4 regions of the Shinella sp. BE166 genome follow, and region 4 is predicted to be linked to each of the others. Evidence: riboswitches for the same ligand, from Rfam matches in the RefSeq annotation. Region 4 holds a riboswitch; each other region holds the start of a gene.
The links. Region 4 has a riboswitch for cobalamin ahead of fdhA (formaldehyde dehydrogenase, glutathione-independent). Riboswitches for the same ligand answer to the same signal wherever they lie in the genome.
Positions count from the first base shown of each region.

Region 1 (3,471 bases), on a different contig from region 4:
ATGTTGACCAAGCCATCGCGCATAAAACCCTCGATCTGGGCGGCCATCTCGTCCGGCGTCTCGTCATACTGGCCGAAGGCGTTCGGCAGGCCGGCATTGGGATAGGCGCAGACGAAGGTTTGCGCGACCGAGGAGATTTCGGCGAGGTGGGCGCGCATGGCGTTGGCGCCGAGCGCGCAGTTGAGGCCGATGGAGAAGGGATCGGCATGGCGCACCGAGTTCCAGAAGGCTTCCGGCGTCTGGCCGGAAAGCGTGCGGCCGGAGAGGTCGGTGATGGTGCCGGAGATCATGACCGGCAGGTGGATGTCTTTTTCCTCGAAGACTTCGCGGGTGGCGAAGATCGCCGCCTTGGCATTCAGCGTGTCGAAGATCGTCTCGATCAGGATGATGTCGGCGCCGCCGTCGATGAGGCCGCGGACCTGCTCGGCATAGGCGGTGCGCAGGTCGTCGAAGGTGACGGCGCGGTAGCCGGGATTGTTGACGTCCGGCGAAATGGAGGCGGTGCGGTTGGTTGGGCCGAGGGCGCCGGCGACGAAGCGGCGGCGGCCGTCCTTTTCCTGCGCGCGCCGGCCGGCGCGCCGCGCAAGGCGCGCGCCGTCGCGGTTCAGCTCGTAGACCATGTCCTCCATGCCGTAATCGGCCTGGGCGATGGTGGTGGAGGAGAAGGTGTTGGTTTCGAGGATATCGGCGCCGGCAAGCGCGTAGCGATAGTGGATGTCCTCGATCGCGCCGGGCTGGGTCAGCGTCAGGAGGTCGTTGTTGCCCTGCTGGTGGCAGGCGCAGTCGCCGAAACGGTCGCCGCGGAAATCGTCTTCCACCAGCTTCAGGGTCTGGATTTCCGTGCCCATGGCGCCGTCGAGCACCAGGATGCGCTCGCGGGCGGCGGCCCGCAGGGCGGCGAGAACCTCGCTGCCGTCGCGGCGTGGCAGTTCGGGGCCGAACAGGGTGTCCAGGTGCGAATTGGCCATGGCAAAGCCCTCCGGTGTCATCATACTCCACCGGAGATCACATAAAGATATCTTTATGTCAATATGTCTTTATGCGTTAAGCCGTCAGTGCACCGCCCCGCGCGCGCCGGCAAGCGAGGCGAACAGCGCCCTCAGACGCACGATATCGGGATCGATGCCCTCGTAGCGCGCGAGCTTGCGCACTTCCTTCAAGGCTTCGACGGCAAGATCGGCGCCGCGCGGTTGCCAGAGCAGCCAGGAAATGAAAATGGATTCCGGCTTTCCGGTGCCGGAGAGGCCGTGGTCGGTATTGGCAAGCATTGTTTCCCCAATCGGTGAATTGGGGGATGACCGGACGCACGCATGCGGGAGCAGGCGCACCCTTGGGACACCCCGCCCATGGACGTTACAGCTGTCAGGGCAGGTCTCCTGGCTTGCGGGTCGTCGCCCCTGTCTCGCCTTCCCGGTGTAAAAACCAGTGGCATCCTTCGACAGAAACTCGCCGTTCACAGTTGCGGGGGCAGCGCCGGTCTTGGTGCTCCATCTGGAGCATCGCACCGGCTTCCCTCTTAGCCTCCGAGCCGTTTCGACTCGGAAGACCCTGACGGCGCCAAGCTGGCGTGGCGGGGCTGCCAAGTCAATGGCGGGATCGGCGTTCGCAAGAAGACCGGAACTTTTCCCCATGTCATGCATTTGGCATCCGCCTGTCCTATGCGCTCGTGCGGCCCCATCCGGGTCGTGCGATTCACCAAAACCACAAATGAGGGTCGATGCTGCGCCATCCGGTCATGTTGACATGTTGCAAGTCTCTGTCCTTGCGGCTAAAAAATGCCGTTTTCATGCACCACGCGGCCAGGATGCCAAGCAGCGTGTCGCCTGAGCCATGTCCATTCCATTCGCGCCATCCGGGCGCCGTATGGTCTCATGGCTGATCGCGGCACCGAGATGAAGCCTGCCCGCAACAAACCGTTCGGCGCAAAGGCCGTTGCCGGATGGTTCCATATGGCCGGATCCAGAATCAGAAACATGCCCCTTCACAATACGCCGCAAGCCCTTTCGCGCGACGCCGACGCCAAGCAGATCGATTATAACGATTCGATCCGCGCCACCTATCTGTCGCTGGAGGAGCTCGCCGAGTGCGGTGAAGCGCTGGCGCGCGACAAGACCGCGGCGCTGCCCGGCTTCCAGCCCTTCGAATTCCGTGCCCGGCACAAGGAAAACGAGAAGGAGATCTTTCGCGTCTACCAGGCGACGGCCAAGGATGTCGAAGCGGGCGCCCAGATCACGCCTGCCGCCGAATGGCTGCTCGACAATTATTATGTCGTCGAAGAGGCGATCCAGGAGGTCCGGCGCGACTTCCCGCGGCGGTTCTATCGCCAGCTTCCGACCATCCAGATCGAAGGGCAGGTGGTGCCGCGCACGCTGGCGCTCGCCTGGCTCTATGTCGCGCATACCCATAGCGGCGTCTCGCATGAGGGCCTGACCTCCTTCGTGCAGGGCTTCCAGAAGCTCGATGCGCTGAAGATCGGCGAACTCTGGGCGCTGCCCTCCTTCATCCGCTTCGTGCTGCTCGAAAACCTGCGGCGCATATCAAGCCGCGTCGAGCGCTCGCGAAAAATGCGCTTCAAGGCGAACGAGGTCGCCGACGAGCTGATCCGCCTCAACGATCCGGAAAAGTGCATCGCGCATCTCCAGTCGATGGAGAGCTTCGTCGAGGACAATACCTTCGTCATCCAGCTGCTCTATCGCCTGCGCGATGGTCTCCAGGCCTCCGGCGCGGTGATCCAGTGGCTGGAGCGCAAGATCGAAAGCCGCGGCACGGACCTGGAAGAACTGATCGTCGCGGAGAACAACCGGCTTTCCTCCGGCAACGTGACGATGAGTTCGCTGATCAAGAGCCTGCGCTCGGTCGACGACACGGAATGGCCGGTCTGGTTCGAAAGCGTCAGCCGTCTCGACGAGGCGCTGCGGCAGGGTTCCGACTATAGCGACCTCGATTTCGGCTCGCGCAACAAATACCGCAACACGATCGAGCGTTTCGCCCGCCGCTCCGGCAAGACCGAGCTGGAAGTGACCGAGATCGCGCTGGCCATGACGGCGGAAGACGCCGCGGCCAATGCGGACGATCCGGAATATCAGGCCAACGTCGCCTCCTTCCTCGTCGGCAAGAAGCGCAAGCTGCTCGAAAAACGCATCGACTACAGCCCCTCGATCGTCCAGCGCGTCGTACGCTTCGGGCGCCGGCTCGACTGGTTCGCCATTGCCGGGCCGAACATCATCCTGACCCTTCTGGCGATGATCGCGGTCTATTATTTCCTCGATCAGCTCGACATTCCGGACGGCGCCTGGCTGATCATGCTGATCCTCTTCGCGCTGCCGGCCTCCGAAGGGGCGACGGGCCTGTTCAACACGCTCGTCACCTTCTTCGTCACGCCGTCGCGCCTCGTCGGCTATGAATTCAAGGACGGAATTCCGGAGGATGCGCGCACGCTTGTCGTGGTGCCCTGTCTGATTTCCAAGCGCG
Region 1 is NZ_JBPEHL010000012.1:199,422-202,892, reverse strand. It holds gene metH (methionine synthase) at 1-968, opposite strand, end outside; gene J2Y63_RS25445 (hypothetical protein) at 1,053-1,268, opposite strand; cobalamin riboswitch at 1,350-1,566, opposite strand; gene J2Y63_RS25440 (GH36-type glycosyl hydrolase domain-containing protein) at 1,974-3,471, shown strand, end outside.
Region 1: linked by a shared signal. The riboswitch ahead of J2Y63_RS25445 (hypothetical protein) and the one ahead of fdhA (formaldehyde dehydrogenase, glutathione-independent) in region 4 are both predicted to bind cobalamin.

Region 2 (3,471 bases), on a different contig from region 4:
GCTGCGCGCAAGCTGGCCGATGAACAGGCCGCCGAGGCCGAGCGCCTGAAGGCAGAGGCCCAGGCGGCTGCGGACAAGGCGAAGGCCGAAGAGACGGCGCGCCTGAAGGCGGAAGCCGAACGCCAGAAGGCCGAAGAGGCTGCGGCCGCGCAGAAGGCGCGGGCCGAAGAGGAAGCCACCGCCCGCCGCGAGGCCGAAGCCAAGCGCATCGAGACCGAGAAGGCCGCGGCCGAAGAAAAGGCCCGCATCCAGGAAGAGGCCGCCGCCGCGCGCAAGCTTGCGGAAGAAAAGGCCGCGGAAGTGGAGAAGCTGAAGGCCGAAGCGGCACGCGCTGCGGCGGATGCCGAGGCCAAGGCTGCGGAAGCCGCCCGCCTTGCCGAAGAGGCTGAAAAACGCGCCGAAGAGGCTGCTGAAGCCGCAAAGCAGGCGGACACCGACAATGCCGAAGCCGAGGGGGCCGACACCGGCGAAGCCGCGACCGCCACCCGCGAAACCGAGACAAAGGACGCCGAGCGCAAGGACCGCGGCCTCGCCATCGAGCGCGCCGACGACGCGAAGAAGCGCGAGGAAGAGACCTTCGAGAAGGCCGTGCTCGGCGGCACGCAGGAATCGTTCCAGGCCTATCTCGACGAATATCCGAATGGTCGTTTCGTTGGGGATGCCCGCGAACGGCTCGCAGCTCTTGCCGATACCAAGCGCGAGGAGGCCGTGACGCCGAAACAGGAAACCGAGACGGCCATTATCGACACCGAGCGCCAGGCCATCGAGGAGCGGCCGATCGTCGATCCCCGCGAGGCCTATATGGACCGGTCGATTCGCGTGCAGGCCCAGCGTTTCCTGAGCGCGCTCGGCTACAATACCTACGGCGTCGACGGCGTCTTCGGCCCGCGCACCCGCTCGGCGATCGCCGCCTGGCAGGGTTCTTCCGGCTATCGCGCCGATGGCTACCTGTCGCGTCCGCAATACCGCGCGCTGCGGCAGGCCGCGCAATATGCCGAGGCTCGCCAGAACCGCCAACGCCGCTACCAGCAGGACTATGACGTGCTCGAAGGCCCGGTCGACGGGTACTATGAAGAGCGCGAATACCGCGGCGACAGCTACTACAACGATGGCGGCGGTCTGGTGATCATTCCGGGCTATTGAGCGGGCGACGGCGGTTTCAGCACAGGCGATGCCGCTGCCGATCGATTGACTTGCGCGATGCGGAAGCATAATCATCCGGATTATTGGATGGTTCCCGGGTCCGGAAACGGATCGGGGAGTAAATGGGAATGTGACGCGGCGGACCCAAATAGGGCGCTGCAATCACGGCCGACCCCGCGACTGTAGAGTGGCGAGGGACGTTCATCTGGAGGGCAGGATCTGCGTGCGGGAGGAAGCAATGGTGCTTCAGGCCGTGCCGGGGAAACCAGCCGGAAAAGCCACTGGGTGGCATCGCGATAAGCCGGGGCCGGACGCCTCTCTGTCTACGAATCGTCCACCCTTTTGCGATGCTTTTGCCCGGGAAGGTGAGAATGTTCCGCAGGCGTTGAAAAACGCCGGACGCCGCGAGCCAGGAGACCTGCCAGCCGATGAGGGCATTTCGCCCGACCTGGGGAGGGGCTTCCCCAACGCCTGCACGGAGGTTGTCATGGCTGTTTCTTCAACGTCTTCTGTTACCCTTTCCGCAAACGACCGCCTTGTTGCCGGCGTTTTCGCGCTTCTGATCGGCGCTTTCTTGGTGTTCGGCGCGGGCCTCGCGAATTCGGCCGTGCTGCACGACACGGCGCACGACACCCGTCACTCCTACGGCTTTCCCTGCCACTAAGGAGTTTTTGACATGATCGTTCGTTATCTCCTGGCCGCCCTGGTGGCCGGGCTGTTCTCCGGCGTGCTCATGACAGCCGCCCAGGAGGCGCGAGTCGTGCCGCTCATTCTCCATGCGGAGGAATTCGAGGGCGGCGGCGAAACCGCGCCGGCCACCGAAGGCACCACGCCCTCCACCGATGGCGCCACCCAGACGCAGGAGCATTCGTCGCTCGGCGACGTCCTTCTGGATGTGGCTTCGTCCTTCTCGCCGATCTCCGTCGCCTACGCCCATGAGGGCGAAGAGCACGAAGAGGGCGGCATCATGTTCGGCATGAGCCGGTTCTCCGGCACGCTGCTGGCAAACCTCGTGACCGGCTCGGGCTTTGCCCTGCTGCTCGCCGGCTTCAGCCTCGTTTCCGGCCATCCGATCACGGTGGCGAACGGTGCGCTGTGGGGTGCAGCCGGCTGGCTTGCCGTGCACATGCTGCCGGCCATCGGCCTGCCGCCGGAACTTCCGGGCTTCCCGGCCGCCGATCTCGGCGACCGCCAGGTCTGGTGGGTTGCGACCATCGTGCTTTCGGCGGCGGGGCTTTACCTGCTCTTCCTCAAGGACGGCATCGTCGCCAAGATCGCCGGCATCGTGCTGATTGCGGCGCCGCAGGTCTACGGCGCGCCGCAGCCGGGCGACATTTCCAGCAATGTTCCGGCCGTTCTCGGCGCGGAGTTCGCCGTCGCGGCGCTGGCCACGACGCTGTTCTTCTGGATCGTGCTCGGCCTCTCGCTGGGTTTTGCCAACGAGAAGATCGCCAAGGCCGCCTGATATGGCACAGACATCGCCCGGAGCCGTCCTGGTTCTGGGCGGTGCGCGTTCCGGAAAATCCGCTTTTGCCGAAAGGCTGGTCGCCGAGACCGGCCTTTCGCGTCATTACATCGCCACCGGCCGCGCATGGGACGATGAGATGCGCCAGCGCATCGCCAAACACCGCGAGGATCGCGGCGACGGCTGGCAAACCCATGAGGAGCCGCTTGCGCTCGCCGCCCGTATCAGGGGTTTGGCACGAGCGGACCGGGCGATACTCGTCGATTGCCTGACGCTCTGGGTCACCAACCTGATGCTGGAGGAACGCGACATGGCCGCGGAATTTGCCGGCCTCGCGGAAGCGATCGACGGCGCGCCGGGCCGGCTGGTCTTCGTTTCCAACGAGGTCGGCCTCGGCATCGTGCCGGAAAACCGCATGGCGCGCGAATTCCGCGACCATGCCGGGCGGCTCCACCAGCAAGTGGCCGCCCTCGTGCCAGAAGTCTATTTCGTCGCGGCCGGATTGCCGCTGAAAATGAAGGGTTGAGTCATGCTGCAACAGAAAATCCCCGCCACCGTCATCACCGGCTTCCTCGGCGCGGGCAAGACGACGCTGATCCGCAACCTGCTGCAGAACGCCGGCGGAAAACGCATCGCGCTCATCATCAACGAGTTCGGCGATCTCGGCGTGGACGGCGACGTGCTGAAGGGTTGCGGTGCGGAAGCCTGCACCGAGGACGATATCATCGAACTCACCAACGGCTGTATCTGCTGCACCGTCGCGGACGATTTCATCCCCACCATGTCGAAGCTGCTGGAGCGCGAAAACCGCCCGGACCACATCGTCATCGAGACCTCCGGCCTCGCTTTGCCGCAGCCGCTCG
Region 2 is NZ_JBPEHL010000006.1:77,812-81,282, forward strand. It holds gene J2Y63_RS16750 (peptidoglycan-binding domain-containing protein) at 1-1,143, shown strand, start outside; cobalamin riboswitch at 1,215-1,583, shown strand; gene J2Y63_RS16755 (CbtB domain-containing protein) at 1,631-1,807, shown strand; gene J2Y63_RS16760 (CbtA family protein) at 1,820-2,608, shown strand; gene cobU (bifunctional adenosylcobinamide kinase/adenosylcobinamide-phosphate guanylyltransferase) at 2,610-3,134, shown strand; gene cobW (cobalamin biosynthesis protein CobW) at 3,138-3,471, shown strand, end outside.
Region 2: linked by a shared signal. The riboswitch ahead of J2Y63_RS16755 (CbtB domain-containing protein) and the one ahead of fdhA (formaldehyde dehydrogenase, glutathione-independent) in region 4 are both predicted to bind cobalamin.

Region 3 (3,471 bases), on a different contig from region 4:
GCCGGCGATGCCGGCAAGGATGATCGCGCCGGTGCCCCGCCCTGCCCGCACGGCAAGCGCGCTGACAAGGCCGAAGGCGAGGAGTGCGCCAAGAAATGCGCCGGCCGGCAGCGTCAAGGCGCCGGCGCCAATGCCAAGAATAGCGACGGAGACCGCGCCGGTGGACGCCCCCGCCGAAATGCCGAGGATATAGGGATCGGCCAGCGCATTGCGCAGCAGCGATTGCAGGATGACGCCGCAGAGTGCCAGCGCCGAGCCGCAGCAGGCGGCAACCACCGCCCGGCTCAGCCGGTAATTCCAGATGATGCCCTCGTCGATCGGCTCGATCGCGTGCCCCGTCTGCCAGAGGCGGTTCGCGACCGTCTTCGCAACGATATCGAGCGGTATCGCCGTCTCGCCGACGGCTGCCCCGACGCCGAGCGCGACGACCAGTAGGACGAGCGCCGCGAATGCGGCGCCCGTGCGGAACAAGAGGGGGCGTTCCGCTATCACTTCGCCAGACCAGCCTTTTCAATGGCGTCGGCAAGCTGTTCGATGCCCTCGATCGTACGGATCGTGGGGTTCATCGCCTGCGCGTCCATATCGAAGACATGGTTGTTCTTGACGGCCGGCATCAGGCTTGCCACCGGGTCCGTCTTCAGGAAGTCGAGCTTTGCCTCGAGGCTGTCGAGCGGATAGCGGCGGCGCTCCATCGAGCCGGCCACGATGATCGTCGGTCCCGATTTGGCGATCGTTTCCCAGCCGACCATCGGCCACTCGTCATCGGTCTTGATGATGTTGTCGATGCCCAAGGCCGACATGATGTAGCCGGGCGCACCGTTCTTGCCGGCGACATACGGATCGGAATCAGCCGCGCTGGAGAACCAGAACACGGCCGACAACTTGCCATCCGCAGCCGCGACCTTGGCGCGGGCGGCCGCCTCGCGCGCCTTCAGTTCGGCAACAACCTCTTCGCCCTTGTCCTGCACGTTGTAGATTTGCGCCAGTTCGCGCACTTCCTGATAGACGAGGTCCATCGTGAAGACCTGATGGCGCACGCCGTCGCTTGCTGCGCTGTTCTCCTTGCCGACGCAGTCGGAAGGGGATGTGTAAACCGGAATGCCGAGCTCCTCGAACTGTTCGGGCTTGGCGACCACGCCTTCCGGGCCGATCTGCCATTGGAACTGGACCGTGACGATATCCGGCTTCTTGCCGAGCACGCTCTCGAAGCTCGGGTCATTGTCCGCAAGACGGTCGATCTTGGCGTTGACCTCTTCATAGCCCTTCAGAACGGGGCCGACCCAGAGCGCGGTGCCGACCACGCGGTCGGCAAGACCCAGCATGTAGAGAATTTCGGTCGAGCTCTGGCCGACAGAAACGGTCTGCGTCGGTGCCTTCTGGAAGGTGACCGGACGGCCGCAATTCTGCAGCGTCAGCGGATACTGCGTCTCGGCAGCCGAGGCGGCATAGGCTGAAAGCAGAAGCGCCGTAGAGCCGGCGACGAGCGAGAGCAGCGATGCGGACCGCACGGCCGCAGAAAACAGGGTCATGTATTTCTCCCGGGTGAATGAAAGCGTGCGGCCTCAGCCGACGCGCCGAAGGGGGCGGATCGATCGCGGGCGGGAGAAAACGAGGGAAGGTCTGCCGGGTACGGCAGGCAGATTCGTCATGGCGTCTCCGTTCCGGGCATCCCCGCCCGTGACTTGGATTGTTGCTATGACGGCAGGTCTCCTGGCTCACGGATATCTGCTGCCTGTCTGCCTTCCCGCGGAAAACCGCAGTGGCATGACGCGAAACGCGTCCGAGGACAGGCGGCAATCCGCCTACAGTTGCGGGGGCAGCCACGGAATGGGTCCCTGTTGGGTCGTCCGTACCGTGTTCCCTATTAATCCCCTGGGAGTCATCCTTCAGGGAACCGTCATCCCATCCTTAGTCCCCGGCAGTCGGCAGCGTCAAGGCGCTCAGCTCTCGAAATCCCCGAAGACGTCCTGAAGGCGGGTCAGCGTGTCGACGCGCTCGCTCACAGCCTCGCCCATCACGACGATGATGTTGGAGAGCATAAGGTCCATGACGGCGGTCATGGTGGCCGCGCCATCCCAAAGAGGTCCGTGCGAACCCGGCACGATGAGGCAGATGTCCGAGACCTCCGGCCCCCAGGGGCAAAACTCGTCCGTGAGCAGCACGACCTTGACGCCGGCGCGCCGTGCTTCCAGTGCCAGAGGCCGCGCCTTGGCGGCAAAACGGCGCACGTCGTGCAGGAAGAGCAGGCGCCCCTCGACGGAGCCGTCCAGCAGTTCGGAATAGGTGCCGTTCAGCCCGTCGACGAATTGCACGCGAGGCCGCGTATAGGAAAGCTGGCTCGCGAAATACTGCGCGATGCCGCGCACGTTCTGGTAGGCGGCGACATAGATCTCCGTTGCGCCGACCAGCGCATCGATCGTCTGCTGCCATTCCGGCGCATTGGTGATTTCGTAGATCTGGCCGAGATTGTCGATCTGCTGCTGGATGAGGCCCGCGAGAAGTTTTCCTTCCTTGCGGTCCTGCTCCAGCCGGTCGACCTGGCCCTTGACCTGCCAGGCGGGGTTGGAGCTGCCGCGGCGCAATTCGCCCTTAAGCTCGTCGAGGCCGTCAAAACCCATGCGGCGGAGATACCGCCCGACGGTCATCGGGGAAAGTTCCAGCCGCTGGGCGATGGAGCGCGCCGTCTCGAAGGGCAGATCGGCGATGTTGCGCTCGATATAGTTGGCGATCAGCTTGTCGGATTTGGACCGCCGGAGGTCGTCGGACTGAACGAGCTTCAGAATGCGTTTCGACACGTCGCCCTTCCCCAAAAAGACCGCCCGTCCGAAGACGGGCGGGATAGTCACGCCATTACTGCGCCGTCTTCACCCGCGTCCAGACACGGTCGAGCTGGCGGAGCGCCGGGCCAAGATCCTCGAAGATCTGGAGACGCGCCATGGTCTCGGCCGGCGGATTGATCTCCTTGCTATTCTTGATCTTTTCCGGGGTCAATTCCCGCGCCGGCACGTTGGCCGTGCCATTGGTCTGCTGCGAGACATTGAGCGCCGCGATCTCCGGCCGCGTGTAGAACTGGAGGAATTTGACGGCGTTCTCCTTGTTCGGCGCGCTCTTCAGCACGCAGACGTCCTCCTGGTACATGGTCCCGCCTTCTTCCGGGATCACGTAGCCGAGATCCTTCTCGTCGGCGAAGACATCGACCATGGCGCCGACGAAGAAATGGCCGGCCGCAACATCGCCGGATTGCACCATCGGCCGCGTGTCATAGGTGAAGGCCGCGACATAGGGCTTCATGGCGATGATCGTTTCCGCCGCCTGCTGCAATTGGGCCGGATCGGTTGAGTTGATCTTGTGGCCGTTCAGCATGAGGCCGACGGCGAGCACCTCGCGCATGTCGTCGAGCAAGGTGAATTTCAGGCCCTTGGCCTTGACGGTCTCGATCAGGTCCTTCCAACCGGTGACGTCCTTGCCGAG
Region 3 is NZ_JBPEHL010000003.1:591,296-594,766, reverse strand. It holds gene J2Y63_RS10135 (FecCD family ABC transporter permease) at 1-471, opposite strand, end outside; gene J2Y63_RS10130 (ABC transporter substrate-binding protein) at 489-1,529, opposite strand; cobalamin riboswitch at 1,684-1,914, opposite strand; gene J2Y63_RS10125 (MurR/RpiR family transcriptional regulator) at 1,941-2,795, opposite strand; gene J2Y63_RS10120 (polyamine ABC transporter substrate-binding protein) at 2,851-3,471, opposite strand, start outside.
Region 3: linked by a shared signal. The riboswitch ahead of J2Y63_RS10130 (ABC transporter substrate-binding protein) and the one ahead of fdhA (formaldehyde dehydrogenase, glutathione-independent) in region 4 are both predicted to bind cobalamin.

Region 4 (3,471 bases):
GTCTCCGGCCCGCCGATCTTCTGGAAAACCTCGATGCGGCCGATCCGGGTCAGTGCGACCCGATGAGGATGGGCCGTCATGAGGGCGGCGCTCACCGGATTTCCGGGATCGAAGAGGCTGCGCCCGGCATGGGCGCGCAGAAGGGTGATCAGGTCCGTGTCTGCCGTGCGGATGCAGAAGTCGCATTGCGGCAGCGCCAGCCCGATATCGAACAGCACCGCTTTCCTGTCCGTGGGACGCACCGCCTCCGCGTCGGCCCCGAGCTCCGTCAGGACCTTGCGCCCCTCCATCGCCGAATCCCTTTCGGGCAGGCAGAGCGCCACGCCGTGGCTCCATCGCTGCGGCTTCGCGCTGAGCGTCTCATAGGCGACCGGAACGACCTGCTCGACCATGTCGGCGTTCAGCCGCATGGCGCCGCGCGATGTCGCGCGCACGAACATCGTCGGCGCGTCGGCCTCCAGATATTCGCCCCAATCCTGGTGGAACTCGGCGACGGCGCCGAAGGAGCCCATGCTCCACCCTGCCCTCGCGTCGACGAGGTGGTCTATCAAGACATCCCGGAGATCCGCCATGGTCGTTTCATCCTTCATCCGTGATTTGCGTGCGCCGGCGGAAACACCCGCCGGCGCACCCGGCCGTCAGGCGGCCTTCAACAGGTCCCCATGCGGGTCGAGCACGAATTTCGTGGCCGCTCCCTGGTCGAAACTCTCGTAGCCCTGCACGGCATCGTCGAGCGCAATGATCTTCGCGTTGACGATGTCGGCGATCGGCAGCCGGTCGTGCAGGATCGCCTGCATGAGCTGCCGGTTGTACTTCAGCACGGGCGTCTGGCCGGTGTGGAAGGACTGCGCCTTGGCCCAGCCGAGGCCGAAGCGCAGCGACAGGCTGCCGACCTTTGCAGCACTATCGACCGCGCCGGGATCCTCGGTGACATAGAGGCCGGGAATGCCGATGGAGCCCGCAGCGCGGGTGATCTCCATCATCTGGTTGAGTACGATGGCCGGCTGCTCGCCGCCCGCATGGCCGCGCGCCTCGAAACCCACCGCGTCGATGGCGCTGTCGACCTCGTCGGTGCCGACCACTTCGGCGATCATGTCGCCCAGCCGATCGCTCTTGGAAAGGTCGATCGGCTCGAAGCCGACCCTTGCGGCATGCGCCAGGCGATCCTTGTTGAAATCACCGATCATCACGACCGCAGCACCGAGGATGCGCGCGGAGGCGGCCGCGGCCAAGCCGACCGGGCCGGCGCCCGCCACGTAGACCGTGGAGCCGACGCCGACGCCCGCGCGCACCGCACCGTGGAAGCCCGTCGGCAGGATATCGGACAGCATGGTGAGGTCGCGGATCTTCGCCATCGCCTTGTCGCGGTCGGGGAATTTCAGGAGGTTGAAATCCGCATAGGGGATGGTGACGTAGCGCGCCTGGCCGCCGATCCAGCCGCCCATGTCGACATAGCCATAGGCGCCGCCGGCGCGCGACGGGTTCACCGTCAGGCAGACGCCGGTATCCTGCGACTTGCAGCAGCGGCAGCGCCCGCAGGCCACATTAAACGGCACGGACACGATATCGCCGACCTGCAGCATCTCCACGTCGATGCCCTTCTCGATGACCTCGCCGGTGATCTCGTGGCCCAGCACGAGGCCGGGCATGGCCGTGGTGCGGCCGCGCACCATGTGCTGGTCGGAGCCGCAGATATTGGTGGAAATCACCTTGAGTATCACGCCGTGCTCGATGCGCCGGCCATCCGGCGCCTCCAGCTTCGGGTCGTCGATGTCGCGCACTTCCACCTTGCCGGGGCGCATGTAGACGACGCCTCTGTTCCTGCTCATATCCGTCTCCTCCTCAGTTGAACGCCGTTCCGGCCCGCAGATGCGCGGGCAGGATCTGGTCGGAACGCCGACGCGCATCGCCAATGGGCGAATGCGGACCGTGTCTTTCGACGAAAGGATGGAAAAGAGGAGGAACAGGGCGGCCCGAACGAGACGCCTATTCGCCTCTCGATCGCCCACCGCAATCGGTCGAGTCTTGGGTTCAAGGCTGGTTTCCGGGCTCCAGAACCGTCCTTCCGGACACTCTCGGCGCCTTCCCAGCCTGCTGGCCAGTGGCATTTGCCGAGATTTTGGTTCCGCTACCGTTGCGGGGGCAGCGCCGGTTTTAGACCGGCTTCCCAATTATCCATCCCGACAACGCCGGAATGGCACCCTGAACAGGCCCAACAAACCACGCGCAGGACGAAATGACCTTCGGGAATACGACATCCTCGATAGAAGCAACGACACGGCCCGGCCTTGCGGCCGGGCCACGCGTTGTTACTGCGCCGCCCGTCGCAGTTCGGCGGCGGCTGCCACCATGTTGACGAGGGCTGGCTTGACCTCCTCCCATTTCCGGGTCTTCAGGCCGCAATCGGGATTGATCCAAATCTGGCGATCCTGAAGGCGCTCGCGGGCGAGCGACAAGAGATCGGTCATCTCTTTCACCTCCGGCACCCGCGGCGAGTGGATGTCGTAGACGCCGGGGCCGATCTCGTTCGGATATTCAAAGTTCCGGAAGGCATCGAGCAGTTCCATCTTCGAGCGCGACGTCTCGATGGAGATGACATCGGCATCCATGGCGGCGATCGCGGAGATGATGTCGTTGAACTCCGAATAGCACATGTGGGTGTGGATCTGGGTGCCATCCGCCACGCCGCTTGCGCAAAGGCGGAAGGATTCGACGGCCCAGTCGAGATAGTGCTGCCAGTCCTTGTGGCGGAGCGGCAGGCCTTCGCGAAGGGCTGCCTCGTCGATCTGGATCAGTTTCGCGCCGGCCTTTTCGAGATCGACGACCTCGTCGCGGATGGCAAGGGCGATCTGTCGGCATGTCGCGCTACGGGCGATATCGTCGCGCACGAAGGACCAGTTGAGGATCGTCACCGGGCCGGTCAGCATGCCCTTCACCGGCTTGTCGGTGAGGGACTGCGAATATTGCCACCAGCGCACCGTCATCGGGTTCGGCCGCGAGACGTCGCCGAAGATGATCGGCGGGCGGACGTAGCGCGAGCCGTAGCTCTGCACCCAGGCATGCTGCGTGAAAGCGAATCCGGATAATTGCTCGCCGAAATATTGCACCATGTCGTTGCGCTCGAATTCGCCGTGCACGAGCACGTCGAGGCCGATCTCCTCCTGCCAGCGGATGGCGGTTTCTGTTTCCTTCTGCAGGAAGGTTTCGTAGTCCGCGTAGCTCAACATTCCCTTGGCATGGGCGGAGCGCGCCTTGCGAACGTCGCTCGTCTGCGGGAACGAGCCGATCGTCGTCGTCGGGAACAGCGGCAGCCTGATCGCCGCCGACTGGATCCGGCGGCGCGTTTCGAAGGCGCTCGCGCGCGTCTTCATGCCCGCGTCGATGCCGGCAATGCGGCCCTGCACCAGCGGGTCGGTCACCTTCGGCGATGCGGCGCGGGCGGCGATGGCCCGCGAAGCGTCGTCCAGGGTT
Region 4 is NZ_JBPEHL010000002.1:516,743-520,213, reverse strand. It holds gene J2Y63_RS06545 (DUF6925 family protein) at 1-572, opposite strand, end outside; gene fdhA (formaldehyde dehydrogenase, glutathione-independent) at 639-1,829, opposite strand; cobalamin riboswitch at 2,019-2,220, opposite strand; gene metE (5-methyltetrahydropteroyltriglutamate--homocysteine S-methyltransferase) at 2,310-3,471, opposite strand, start outside.